DNA from 3 places in the Antiquaquibacter oligotrophicus genome. Region 3 is predicted to be linked to each of the others. Evidence: predicted binding sites of a transcription regulator. Region 3 holds the regulator's gene; each other region holds the start of a gene.
The links. The regulator HrcA, encoded in region 3, represses chaperone genes, less so after heat shock. The targets are predictions, from matches to a motif close to TTNGCACTCGNNNNNNNCGAGTGCNAA.

Region 1 (4,383 bases), 1.2 Mb from region 3:
CACCCATGATGCTCCTTGGTGATAGGACGATGCGCATGGCTGTGCCATGCATGTCATGCAACCGTATGCAGGGATTGGTCTCTGCACAATACGACCGTGTTACGACCCTGTAACGCACCCGAATCGTTACAATTCGTGTCTTTAACGCACGAGATCGTCAGTCTTGGACCCGCGAGAAGACGCCAGAACGATTGGCGACGAACACACCGATCTGGGCTCCTGTCGGGTCGCCGTCCTCATTAAAATCGACCGTCCCAGAGATTCCCTCGTAGTCGATGGTCTCCCCTTGAAGAATCGCGGCGGCACACGGAGTGAATGAGGTGCAGACCGTTCCTTCCCCGTCGCCGCCCGAAACCTCGAGGAGGGCATCCGCGATCTTCTGGCCCTCCGTCGAGTCGGCGCGAAGCGCTGCGAGCGCAAGAAGGATGACGGCGTCGTAGGTCTCGGCAGACCAGCGGTACTGCGACAGAGAGCCGTCGATCTCACGAAGTCGGTCGGTGAAGTCGGTGAGCGCGGAATAGTCGGGACCCGCCCGCGTCGCGGTCGCGCCCTGGAGGGTGCCCTCGGGGAAGTCGGCTGAGTAGTCGCCGGGCGGCAGGCCGACGAAGTACAGCTGGTCCCCACGGAAGCCAGCGGCATCGAGCGCCGAGACGGCGTCCTTGCCGAACGGCGAAACGACGGCAACGGCATCCGGTGACGCCGCGGCGATCTCGGCCGCCGCTGCGTCGACGGAGCCGCCCTCGGCGATCGGCACATCGGCGACGACCCGCATTCCGAGACGTTCGAGTCCGATGCGCACCGCGTTCGGGAGCTTGTCTCCGCAAGCACCACCCTGGGACAGGATCCCGACCGTTGTGGCTTTGCCCGCTGCGAGCCGCCCAGCGAAGACGTCGGCTTCGAGTGTGCACGGGGGCGCCGTACGCCAGTAGAAGCCCTGGTCGTCATAGTTCGTGAAGTCTGGTGAGGAGTTCGCGGGCGACACCAGCGGGATGCCCGCAGCAACGACCTTGTCGAGGATCTTGCGCGAGACCCCGTCTGACAGCGGCCCGACGAACGCGTCAACGGGTAGGGCCATGAGCTCGTCGGCCGATGCGACCCCCGTATCCGAGCTGCTGTCCGCCGCGTCCCGGAACTCTGCGGTGACGGTGATGGGCGTTCCGGCGGCGGCGATGTCTGCCACGGCGAGGCCTACGGCGGCACGCGTGGCGGGACCCCAGTCCGCGATGATGCCCGTTTCGGGCAGTAGGGCGCCGATGGTCAGGTCGAGGGGCGCGCGCGGTGTCGGCGTCGGGGTGGGAGCCGGTTCGGCCGGAGAACAGGCCGCGAGGCCGACCATGGAGCCGATAACGATGGCCACGAGGGCGGCGCGGAATTGCCGTGTCACGACAGCCCTCCCTTGCGCTTCGTCAGTCGTGCGCACACCACCATAGTGAAACGCGCGCGCTCAGCGATTGAGGGAGATTCAGGGCTCCGGCTCTACCGCGGGAAGGTCGGAGCGAGAGCGGTGGCGAATGACGTCGACCGTCAGGATGGCCAGGGCGAGCCAGACAATCCCGAAGCCGATCCACCGTTCGAGTGGCATCGCCTCCCCCAGGATCCACACGCCGATGATGAGCTGAAGGACGGGGGCGATGTACTGCACGAGTCCCAAATAGACCAACGGCAGACGCCGGGCCGCCGCTGCGAACAAGAGGAGCGGGATCGCCGTGATCGCTCCGACGCTGAGCATCACGGCGGTGTGCAGGGGCGACTCGGTACCGATCGTGAGGCCGACGGTAACCTGCACAAAAACGAGCGCGACAACGGCGAGAGGACTGAGAACGAGGGTCTCCATGGTCAGTCCGCCAATGGCATCCACCTTCGGGCCCACCTGCTTCTTGACGAGCCCATACAGGCCGAAACTCGCCGCGAGGCTCAAGGCGATCCAGGGGAACGCCCCGTATCCGATGGCCAACACGAGAACGGCGATCGCGCTGATACCGACGGCGAGCCATTGGAGGGGCCTGAGACGCTCACGAAGAACGAGGACACCCAGCAACACCGTCACGATCGGGTTGGTGAAGTAACCGAGGGATGCCTCGACGACGTGCCCGGTCAGTGTTGCCGCGATGAACACGGACCAGTTCACGAGGATGAACACCGCCGCAATAGCGAGCGTGAGCACAACGCGGCGGTCGCGTGCGAGCGCCGCGAAGCGCTGCCACCCACGGGTTACCGTCAGGAGCAGCGCGCAGAAGACGAGCGAGAAGACGATGCGCCACGCGACGATCTCGACCGGGCCCGACGGGATGAGGAGCACAAAGGCGAGCGGGAGAACGCCCCACAGAAGGTAGGCAGAGAGCGCGAACGCGAGTCCCGAGCCAGTGACGCGATCGGGAACGGGTGGGGCGGTTGACACCTCAACAGCCTAGGCGCGCCAGAGAACGCACCAGGGCCCGGGATCGCTCCCGGGCCCTGGCTGGCAGGAATCTGCCGAAACTGTGCTGAATACGCGACTAGCGGACGACAACCGCGAGAACGTCGCGCGCCGACAGAACGAGGTACTCCTCGCCGCCGTACTTGACCTCGGTGCCACCGTACTTGGAGTAGATGACCTTGTCGCCAACGGCGATGTCGAGCGGAACGCGGTTTCCGTTGTCGTCGATACGGCCGGGGCCAACGGCCACGACCTCGCCCTCCTGGGGCTTCTCCTTGGCAGTGTCAGGGATGACCAGACCCGATGCCGTGGTCTGCTCTGCGTCGACCTGCTGGATGACGATGCGATCTTCGAGCGGCTTGATGGACACCGACACGGCGTACCTCTTTCTAGAAACTCTGGTTGGCACACTCCCTGTGAGAGTGCCAGAACCACTATAGAGGGTTGTTGGCACTCGCTCAACGTGAGTGCCAACGTTCGTTTCAGCCCGGCGCGGTAGCGTCGGAGCATGGATGCCACGGAGCTGCGCGAACTTCTCTCGCTCGAGGGGCTACGGCTCCTCGATTCGCTCCCCCAGTGGGACAGCGCGGCGGACGTCGTGCGCACGGTGTCCGCGCTGCGACGCGAGGGGCATCCACCCGCCCGAGTCGCAGCGGCGCTCGCGCAATCGCGTCTACGATCCCGCGCCGAGACAAAATTCGGCCCGTTTGCCGAGCGCATGCTCTTCACCGAGGCTGGCCTCGAGCAGGCCACCCGACTCTCCGTCGCCGCGCAGCACGCTGGGCGATTCCAGCGTGCCGGTATCGGATGGGTCGCCGATCTCGGCTGCGGGATCGGCGCGGACGCCATGGCGCTCGCCTCCCTCGACATCGAAGTGACCGCCGTGGAACGCGACGAAGTCACCGCCGCCGTTGCCGCCTACAACCTCGCGCCGTGGTCGAACGCGCGCGTCGAACACGGCACGGCAGAGGAGGCAGACCTCGCGGGGATCGGCGGTGTCTACCTCGACCCCGCACGCAGGGACGGAGTGAAGCGGCTCGCCAACCCCGCTGATTGGTCACCGTCCCTCGACTTCGCCTTCGACCTCGCCACGAGACTGCCCACCGGAGTCAAACTCGGACCGGGTATCGACCGCGACCTCATCCCCGACGACGCCGAGGCGCAGTGGGTCTCCGTCGACCGGGATGTGGTCGAGCTCGGCCTGTGGTTCGGTGCTGTCGCCCGCGCGGGCATCCGGCGTTCCGCGCTCGTCATCGGCTCGCACGGCGTAGCGGAGCTCTCCGCGGAGCGCGACAGCGAGGATGAACCCGTGGGAACACTCGGCGAGTACGTCTATGAGCCGGATGGCGCCGTCATCCGGGCTCGCCTCATCGGGGATCTCGCGCGCTCGCTGGGCGGCCGGATGCTCTCCCCTACGATCGCGTATCTGACCGCCGACACCGCCGTGCAGACACCCTTCGCCTCCGCGTTCCGGGTCGTCGAGGAGTTTCCTCTCGACAAGCGGACACTCAAGAAGGAGCTTGCCGCGCGGGAGATCGGCACCCTCGAGATCAAAAAACGGGGTGTCGACATTGACCCCGCGACATTCCGTTCGTCACTCGGGCTCGCCGGCTCCGAGTCGGCGACGCTCATCCTCACGAGGGTGGGCGAGCGTCGCCGAGCGCTCCTCGCGGAGCGCGTGGGCTAGTAGCCCATGTAGCCGGAGCTCGAGAAGCCGAGCACGAGGAAGAACACGAAGAACAGGATCACGAAGAGCCCGAGCACAACGCCGATGTAGCCGGTGATGAGGCCCGTCAGCCAGAAGGCCTTCGCGTACGGTTGGCGACGCTGAGCCAGGTGACCGGTGATCACCGCGGCGATGGCGGGAAGAAGGCCGATCCAGAGGAAGCTCAAGAGGATGCTCGCGATGCCGAGGATCATCGACGTGATCGACAGACCCTGAGCCGGCCCGGGGGCGGCGGGAGCAT
Region 2 (4,383 bases), 1.0 Mb from region 3:
TTGCCTCGTCGGTCATGGGGCGTTGTCCTTCGAACCCGAGTTCGGCCGCAACGTCGATCCCCCCGAGCGACTCGATGAGTACGTCCGCGCCGGAGTCGCCACCGAAGAGGTAGTAGATGCCTGAGTTTCCGCGCAGGTAGAGGAAGAGCATCCGAAGCGGCTCGCCGCCGGGCACGATCTCGGCTATTTCCGTGATCTTGGCCTGAATCTCGGCGTCGAGCGTTTCGGCGAGTGCCTCACCGGCGTCGGATGCCCCGAGCGTTTCGCCGACCTGTCGTGCCAGTTCGCCCACTCCCGCCAACGATGGTTCGTTCTCGACGAACACAACGGACACCCCGGCTTCTCGCAGTTGGAGCACAACATCGATCGGTCCGATCGTCCCGTCGGTGATGACGATGTCGGGCCGCAGGGCGAGGATCGCTTCTGCGTTCACGGTGTGGCCGTTGGAGGTCACGAGGGGGAGGTCCGCTAACTCGGGCGCGGTGGTCGAGATGTCCCGCCCGACGAGCTTGTCCCCGAGCCCGAGGGCGGCGACGGTCGAGGCGATGGATCCGGCTATGTCCATGGCGACGATGCGCTCGGTGCTGTTGACGGTGACCGTTGTCTCACCGTCGAGGTCGCGGGATGTGACGGTCACGGGTAACGACTGTTCGGGGGCGGGCGCGGTCCCGAGGGAGCGATCGGCGAGCACCGCGGTCGATTCTCCGACATAGCTCCGCGGGTCCTCGAGGATGTCCAGGTCGGCGAGGGGGACGGCCGGGGCGCTGGACGCGACGGGTGTTTCGTGCGCCGGGGAGGCTGGCACGGTGCATCCGGCGAGCGCCGTGATGACGACCGCACCGAGCGCCAGGAACGCGCTCGTGCGTGTGAGCATGGGGGCCAATCGAGTCGGGAGTACTTAGGACATCCTAACCTTGGTGGCGGCTCGACTGGCTGGGAGCGAGCGCAGAGCGCGGCGCAACCGCTCCGAAGGCTTGGGCGCGCCTAGGATGAGCGGTCGGGAGGTCGAATGTCCGCGCAACCGCAGCGTCACAGCGCCGATGGCGACGAGTTCCCCGAGCGGGAGCGCCGCATTCTGGCGTTCGAGCGACAGTGGTGGCGACACGCTGGAGCCAAGGAGGTCGCGATCCGCGAGGAGTTTGGACTCAGCACAGCCCGCTATTATCAACTGCTGAACGCCGTGATCGATATGCCCGAAGCTGTGCGACACGATCCCATGCTGGTCAGGAGACTGCTCCGGGCCCGGGACGCTCGCACGAGTGCCCGCGCTGCCAGAGAGTTCAGAATTTCTTCCCCCGACCAGGAATAGAACGATTTAGCTATGGCCTCTTTCCCCCCGGATCGCTTCGACAACGTTCCCGCTGACCTCTCCCGCGTTGGCGCACACCGCGCGCCCGCCCGCAGGGGGCGCGGTTGGATCGCGTTCGCGTGGGCCGCTCTGGCCACGGGTGTGCTCGTTTTCGGCGGCCTGTTCGGCATCAGCCGTTTCCTCGACATCGATCTGGGGCTGGGCCTGGCCCCTGTCGCCGAAACGCCGACACCCACACCCACGCCGACGCCGACGATGGATGCCGTAACCGACCCCTCGGCGATCGACCCGGCACGCGGCTTCACGATCACCGTGCTCAACGGTACGAATGAGGTCGGCCTCCAGAACACGATCGGTGACCAGCTTGCCGCCGCGGGTTGGCCGATCGGCACTCGCGCCAACGCTCAGGCCGCCGATGTCGTCGACGAAACCATCGTCTACTACCGCATACCCGAGGACGAGGGCATCGCGCGTGGCCTCGTAGCCGCTCTCGGCGTCGGCGATGTTCGCCTCGTTCCGCCGGAGACTTTCCCCGGAGCGGACATCACCATCGTGCTCGGCGCGGACGACGAACAGCCCGTCGCCGAGGGCTGATTCCGGCGTGAAATGACACGCCCCGTATCGGGCGTGTTACGTGCGTGTTTAACATTGCCCGGATGCCCCTCCCGGGGCCTGTTTCCCCGTTTTCTGCCGCGTTTGCTCCGCTAGCATCTGGAATCTGTGGCGAGTACACAGCCACGTTTCACAGCAGGGAGCAACACATGGCGAACGGAACCGTTAAGTGGTTCAACGCTGAAAAGGGCTACGGCTTCATCACCGTGGACGGTGGAGGTCAGGACGTGTTCGTTCACTACTCCGCCATCGACATGGCCGGCTATAAGGTCCTCGAGGAGGGCCAAGCGGTTGTTTTCGAGGTCGGTACCGGCTCGAAGGGTCCGCAGGCCGAGTCGGTCAAGCTGGCCTAGCCTTCGGCGGGCCTGGTCGCCTCAGCGCAGCACCGCGAACGCGATCAGCACCGCGGCCGCCACGATCAGGACTATGGCGAGGCCCGCGGTGAGCCCGATGGCGATCGGATGCGCTTCCCAGAACGAAATCCAACGCTTGTCTATCCCTCGCAACTGCGCGCCAGTGAGCGCCTCCGGTTTATCCACGAGGGTCACTCCGCGGTTGCCGAGATCGCGAGCGACGGCATCCAGCTGTTCCGTGTTCCACAGGTAACCGGTGAGAAGGCATAGTCGTTTCGTCGGTCCCACGATGAGGAGCATGGGTGCTCCCGGCCACATCGCGAATCGAGCGTTGCCGAGCGCGACGACCTGGTCGACATCAGCAGCGCTGAAGTTTTTGCCACCCGGCGTCTGACGGAGCTCGTACGTGCCGTCGCCAAACCGGAGGAGCGCGCGTGAGGCATTGCGCTTTCCCAGGACAAAGCCGACGGGCAGGGCGATGATCAGTGCGCCGAAGACGATGATCGCGCCGACAGTATTGCCGCTGACCAGTTGCAGCGTGGCCGACACCACGAGGAGTGGACCGATGACGGCGTACAGAATCAGGTTCGTCCGCATGAGACGCGAAACTTGTGCCTGAGTCGGTTTGAATTCGGTGATGCCAGAAGGTGCGGACGGGGAGTTCGACGGCTCTGTCATCCACCCAGCCTAGGCAACCGTCATTTCTTGCACTCGACCCTACCGAGTGCTAGTTTTTCCTTTGGCACTCGCACGTTTCGAGTGCTAGAGAATTCGCTTGTACGACGTCCGGGAGGGACGAGAAACACACATGGCAAAGATCATTGCTTTCGATGAGGAGGCCCGCCGCGGCCTCGAGCGCGGCCTGAACACGCTGGCCGACGCCGTCAAGGTCACGCTCGGCCCGCGCGGACGCAACGTCGTCCTCGAGAAGAAGTGGGGCGCCCCCACGATCACCAACGATGGCGTCTCGATCGCCAAGGAGATCGAACTCGACGACCCGTACGAGAAGATCGGTGCGGAGCTCGTCAAGGAGGTCGCAAAGAAGACGGATGACGTCGCCGGTGACGGTACGACCACCTCCGTTGTCCTCGCTCAGGCACTCGTGCGCGAGGGTCTCCGCAACGTCGCAGCGGGCGCCGACCCCATCAGCCTCAAGCGCGGCATCGAGAAGGCGACCAACGCCGTCATCGAGTCGCTCGTCTCGAGCGCCAAGGAGATCGAGACCAAGGAAGAGATCGCCGCTACCGCGTCGATTTCGGCTGCAGACAACGAGATCGGTGCGCTCATCGCAGAGGCGATCGACAAGGTCGGCAAGGAGGGTGTCGTCACCGTCGAGGAGTCGAACACGTTCGGCACCGAGCTCGAGCTCACCGAGGGTATGCGCTTCGACAAGGGCTTCCTGTCGGCGTACTTCGTCACCGACCAGGAGCGCCAGGAGGCGGTCTTCGAGGACCCGTACATCCTCATCGTCAACAGCAAGATCTCCAACATCAAGGATCTGCTTCCCATCGTCGACAAGGTGATCCAGAGCGGCAAGCAGCTGCTCATCATCGCCGAGGACGTCGACGGTGAGGCGCTCGCGACTCTCGTCGTGAACAAGATCCGTGGCATCTTCAAGTCGGTTGCCGTCAAGGCTCCCGGCTTCGGTGACCGTCGCAAGGCTCAGCTCGCCGACATCGCCATCCTCACCGGTGGCCAGGTCATCTCCGAGGAGGTCGGTCTCAAGCTTGAGAACGCCACCCTCGACCTGCTCGGCCGTGCCCGCAAGGTTGTCATCACCAAGGACGAGACCACAATCGTCGAGGGTGCCGGTGACCCCGACGCCATCGCGGGTCGCGTGAAGCAGATCCGTGCCGAGATCGAGAACACCGACAGCGATTACGACCGCGAGAAGCTCCAGGAGCGCCTCGCGAAGCTCGCCGGCGGTGTTGCGGTCATCAAGGCCGGTGCCGCGACCGAGGTCGAGCTCAAGGAGCGCAAGCACCGCATCGAGGACGCCGTCCGCAACGCGAAGGCAGCCGTCGAGGAGGGCATCGTCGCCGGTGGTGGCGTTGCGCTCATCCAGGCCGGCAAGACGGCTTTCGAGTCTGCAGCGATCACCGGCCTGTC
Region 3 (4,383 bases):
CCCTTGAGAGTCGTGCTGGCACCGAGGATCGCATCCGTCATCTGCACCTCGATCGTTGCGAGAAGGTCGTCGCCCTGACGGCTGAACGTGTCGTGGTGGCGAACCTTGATCTCGAGATAAAGATCGCCGGCCGGGCCACCCGCCGGTCCGACCTCGCCCTGGCCGGGCATGTGCAGACGGAGGCCGGTATCGACGCCAGCAGGAATGTCCACGGGGATCGAGCGGGCCGCACGCACGCGGCCCTGGCCTGCACACGTCGGGCAGGGCTCAGGGATGATCGTGCCGTAGCCGCGGCACGTGCCACACGGGTTCGACGTCACAACGTTGCCGAGAAGACTGCGCATCGTGCGCTGGATCTGACCACTGCCGCCACAGATGTCGCAGCGCACGGGTGAGGTACCCGGGGCACAACAACTACCGTCGCACGTGGAGCAGAGAATCGCGGTGTTGATCTCCAGATCGCGAGTTGTGCCGAAAATGACCTCGTCGAGGTCCACCTCGACGCGCACGAGACCGTCCTGGCCCCGTTCACGACGGGAACGAGGACCAGTCGAGCGCTGGCTCGCACCGAAGAAGGTCTCGAAGATGTCGCCGAAGCCACCAAAACCCGCACCGCCGAAACCTGCCTGCGGTCCGAGGTCATACTGCTGCCGCTCTTGCGGATCGCTCAGCACGTCATAGGCGTGCGTCACCTGCTTGAAGCGTTCGGATGCCTCGGCACTCGGGTTCACGTCCGGGTGAAGCTCCCGCGCGAGCCGTCGGTAGGCCTTCTTGATCTCCTCCGCGCTCGCAGTGCGATCAACGCCGAGCACCTCGTAGTGGTCTGCCACAGTGTCCTGTTCTTCGTTAGTTCTGCCCTGATGTCTGAGACTTAGTCCTCGTCGAGGAGGCGTGAGAGATACCTCGCGACGGCGCGCACGGCGGCCATGTTGTTGGAATAGTCCATCCGTGTGGGTCCGAGCACCCCCAGTCGAGCGATGCTGCCACCGGATGACGAGTATCCGCTCGTCACCACCGACGTCTCGGCGAGGCCGAAGCCCTCGTTCTCGCGTCCGATCCTCGCCGATACACCGCCCGCATCTACCTCCATTTCGCCGAAAAGGCGAAGAAGCGTGACCTGTTCCTCGATCGCCTCGAGGACCGGGTAGATGCTGCCCGTGAAGTCCTGCTCGGTGCGAGCGAGGTTCGCAGCTCCCGCCATGACGAGCTTGTCCTGCCTGTTGGCGAGGACCTGCTCGACGAGGCTCGTGGTGACCTCGGACACGAGAGTGCGGCGGTCGGCGGGGTAATCCTCGGCGAGGGCAGAGAGTTTGGCCGCGGCATCCGGAAGCGCAAGGCCCACGAGCACGGAGTTGAGACGCGAACGAAGGCCGACGAGGTCGTCCTCCGGCATCGGTGCCGAAAGGTCGAGCAGGCGCTGCTCGACGCGGCCCGAGTCGGTGATGAGAACACTCATGACGCGGGATGGCGTCAACTGAACGATCTCAATGTGCCGGATGCGTGAGGTCGCGAGCGACGGATATTGCACGAGCGCGACCTGATTGGTCAGTTGCGAGAGCAGACGCACGGTGCGCGCCAGCACATCATCGAGATCGGCGGACTGGCCAAGAAAGGTCTCGATCGCATGCCGCTGCGCACTTGTGAGCGGTCGCACATCGGCAAGCTGATCGACGAAGACTCGGTATCCCTTGTCGGTGGGCACACGGCCGGACGAGGTGTGAGGCGCGGAAATGAGTTCCTCGTCCTCGAGGAGCGCCATGTCGTTGCGAATCGTCGCTGCGGATACGCCGAACGAGTGCCGATCGACAATCGACTTCGATCCGACGGGCTCGCGCGAGGCCACGTAGTCCTGCACGATGACACGCAAAACTTCGAGACCGCGTTCGGAAACCATGTCACCGCCTCCTGGCACTCGACTTCTCGGACTGCCAATTGTACCGCCGACTCCGGCTCGGATCGTTGCACGCGCGCGGCCAAGACCGCTACCGTGTGCTCACACCCCCTTCTCAGGAAAGGCACGAATCCGCCATGACCCAGACTCCTCCCCCCGCTGCCCCCACCCCGGCCGCGCCGCTGACCCCGGCCGAGGACAAGCAGTGGGCATCCTTCGCTCACCTCGGTGGCATCCTCGGCTTCCTGCCGGCTCTCATCATCTGGCTCGTGTTCAAGGACCGCGGACCGGTCACCAACGTCGAGGCCAAGGAAGCGCTCAACTTCCAGATCACGATCCTCTTCGCCTACGTGGTGGGTGCGATCCTCTCGATCATCCTCATCGGCACGCTGATCTCCTTGGCAGCGTGGGTTGTGTCGATCATCTTCTCGATCATCGCGTTCACGAAGGTCAACGCTGGCGGAAGCTACCGCTACCCGTTCGCGATTCGCCTCATCAAGTAGTCGCCCACGTGGCGTGCCCGGTGTCGATGACACCGGGCACCTTGCTTTAATGGCGGCATGTCCGACATCACGCCTCCACCGCCGCCCGCCAACCCCTACCAGACCGTTCAGCCGCTGAGCCCGAGCGATGAAAAACTCTGGGCCACCCTCATACACATCGGTGGCATCCTTTTCGGTTTCCTTCCCGCGCTCATCGGGTACCTGCTCCTGAAGGATCGTGGGCCGTTCATTCGCGAGCACACCGCGACCGCACTGAACTTCCAGATCACGATCGTGATCGCCTACGTCGCCGGGTGGGTGCTCTCGCTCATCCTCGTTGGGCTGCTGCTGCTATTGGCCGCATGGATCGCCACGATCGTGTTCGGCATCATCGCAGCGATCGCCGCGAATCAGGGTCGCCCGTACGTGTACCCGCTCGCCATCAAGTTCGTCAGCTGACGCCTACTGCGTCAATCGACGCACCACGGCATCGGCGAGCAGGCGGCCGGCGAGCGTCAGGGTGATACGCCCGGCGATCGCCGCCGCCCCGTCGATGAGCCCATCCGCGATGAGCCCTGCGACGGCAGCGCGCGAAGACGACTCGAGCCGATCGATCGACAGACCGTCACGAATTCGCGAAGCAAGCAGGACGTCCTCCAGGTACCGAGTCTCGCCGTCGAGGACTTCGCGGCCCGCCGCTGGAGACTCTCCTGCCGCGATCCTGTCGGCATAGGCAGCGGGATGTTTGACGTTCCACCATCGCACACCGCCAACGTGGCTGTGTGACCCGGGGCCGACACCCCACCAGTCCTGGCCCTGCCAGTACGCCAAGTTGTGGCGTGACTCGTGGCCGGGGCCCGCGCTCCAGTTCGAGACCTCGTACCACGCGTAGCCGGCCGCGCCCAGCATGGCATCCGCGAGTTCGTACATGTCGGCCTGAAGGTCGTCGTCGGGGGACGCTACGACACCACGACGAATCTGGGCCGCGAGCTTCGTGCCGTCTTCGATGATGAGCGCGTAGGCGGACAGGTGGTCGGGGCGCTGCGCGAGGGCGGACTCGAGGGAGGTGCGCCAGTCGTCGATTGACTCCCCCGGTGTTCCGTAGATGAGATCGAGCGAAACATCCAGCCCAGCCTGCCGAGCCCACTGCACAACGAGCGGGATGCGGTCGGGGTCGTGGGTGCGATCGAGGGTTTCCAGCACGTGGGGCACCGCCGACTGCATACCGAACGACACACGCGTGAAACCGCCGGCCGCCAGCTGCTCGAGATACGCCAAATCCACCGAGTCGGGGTTCGCCTCGGTCGTGACCTCCGCAGCGTCGTCGATCCCCCACTCCTGGCGGACGCCGTCGAGCATGCGGACCAGATCGTGCGCGGGGAGCAGCGTCGGCGTTCCGCCACCGAAAAACACCGTGGATGCCGTGCGTCGTGCAACACCCGCACGCTCCAGGACTCCCGCCGCCAGATGCATCTCGGCGAGAGCCTCGGAGGCGTAGTCCTCCCTTCGTGCTCCCCGCAACTCCTCGCCCGTGTAGGTGTTGAAATCGCAGTAGCCACATCGCACCCGGCAAAACGGAACATGCACGTAGACACCGAACTGCCGAGCATCCGACCCCACAGCAACGGACTCTGGCAGCGATCCGTCGCGCGGGGCCGGCTCGCCGAGGGGTAACGCGCCCGGCATCAGCGCGGCTCCAGATGGAAGATACGGATGTCCCGATGAGCTGTCTTCTCGTAGTCGCGGTAGTGCGGCCACTGCACCTCGAGCTCCGGCCACACCGCCTCGCGTTCCTGCGCGCTCAGCAGTCGCGCGCGAACGGGCTGGAGAGATCGACGGTAGTGCACCTCCGCGTCCGGGTTGGCGATGAGATTGGTGCTCCAGGCCGGGTGTCGTTCACTTCCGAAGTTGCTGCCGGCGATGAACCACGACCCGTCGTGTTGCGGAAAACACATGAGCGGAATCTCCCGACGGATGCCCGACTTCGCACCGGTCACAAAAAGCACAAGA

Region 1: the regulator HrcA is predicted to act here: its motif matches at 2,864-2,890, upstream of groES (co-chaperone GroES).
Region 2: the regulator HrcA is predicted to act here: its motif matches at 3,014-3,040, upstream of groL (chaperonin GroEL).

The regions. Positions count from the first base shown of each region.
Region 1 is NZ_CP085036.1:1,081,045-1,085,427, forward strand. It holds gene LH407_RS05315 (ABC transporter substrate-binding protein) at 1-7, opposite strand, end outside; gene LH407_RS05320 (ABC transporter substrate-binding protein) at 158-1,384, opposite strand; gene rarD (EamA family transporter RarD) at 1,463-2,398, opposite strand; gene groES (co-chaperone GroES) at 2,496-2,792, opposite strand; gene LH407_RS05335 (class I SAM-dependent methyltransferase) at 2,925-4,103, shown strand; gene LH407_RS05340 (DUF4190 domain-containing protein) at 4,100-4,383, opposite strand, start outside.
Region 2 is NZ_CP085036.1:893,432-897,814, reverse strand. It holds gene LH407_RS04420 (heme/hemin ABC transporter substrate-binding protein) at 1-874, opposite strand, end outside; gene LH407_RS04415 (DUF3263 domain-containing protein) at 1,010-1,309, shown strand; gene LH407_RS04410 (LytR C-terminal domain-containing protein) at 1,322-1,903, shown strand; gene LH407_RS04405 (cold-shock protein) at 2,071-2,274, shown strand; gene LH407_RS04400 (hypothetical protein) at 2,296-2,952, opposite strand; gene groL (chaperonin GroEL) at 3,083-4,383, shown strand, end outside.
Region 3 is NZ_CP085036.1:2,748,177-2,752,559, reverse strand. It holds gene dnaJ (molecular chaperone DnaJ) at 1-830, opposite strand, end outside; gene hrcA (heat-inducible transcriptional repressor HrcA) at 872-1,894, opposite strand; gene LH407_RS13470 (DUF4870 domain-containing protein) at 2,029-2,394, shown strand; gene LH407_RS13465 (DUF4870 domain-containing protein) at 2,452-2,832, shown strand; gene hemW (radical SAM family heme chaperone HemW) at 2,836-4,059, opposite strand; gene LH407_RS13455 (nitroreductase family deazaflavin-dependent oxidoreductase) at 4,059-4,383, opposite strand, start outside.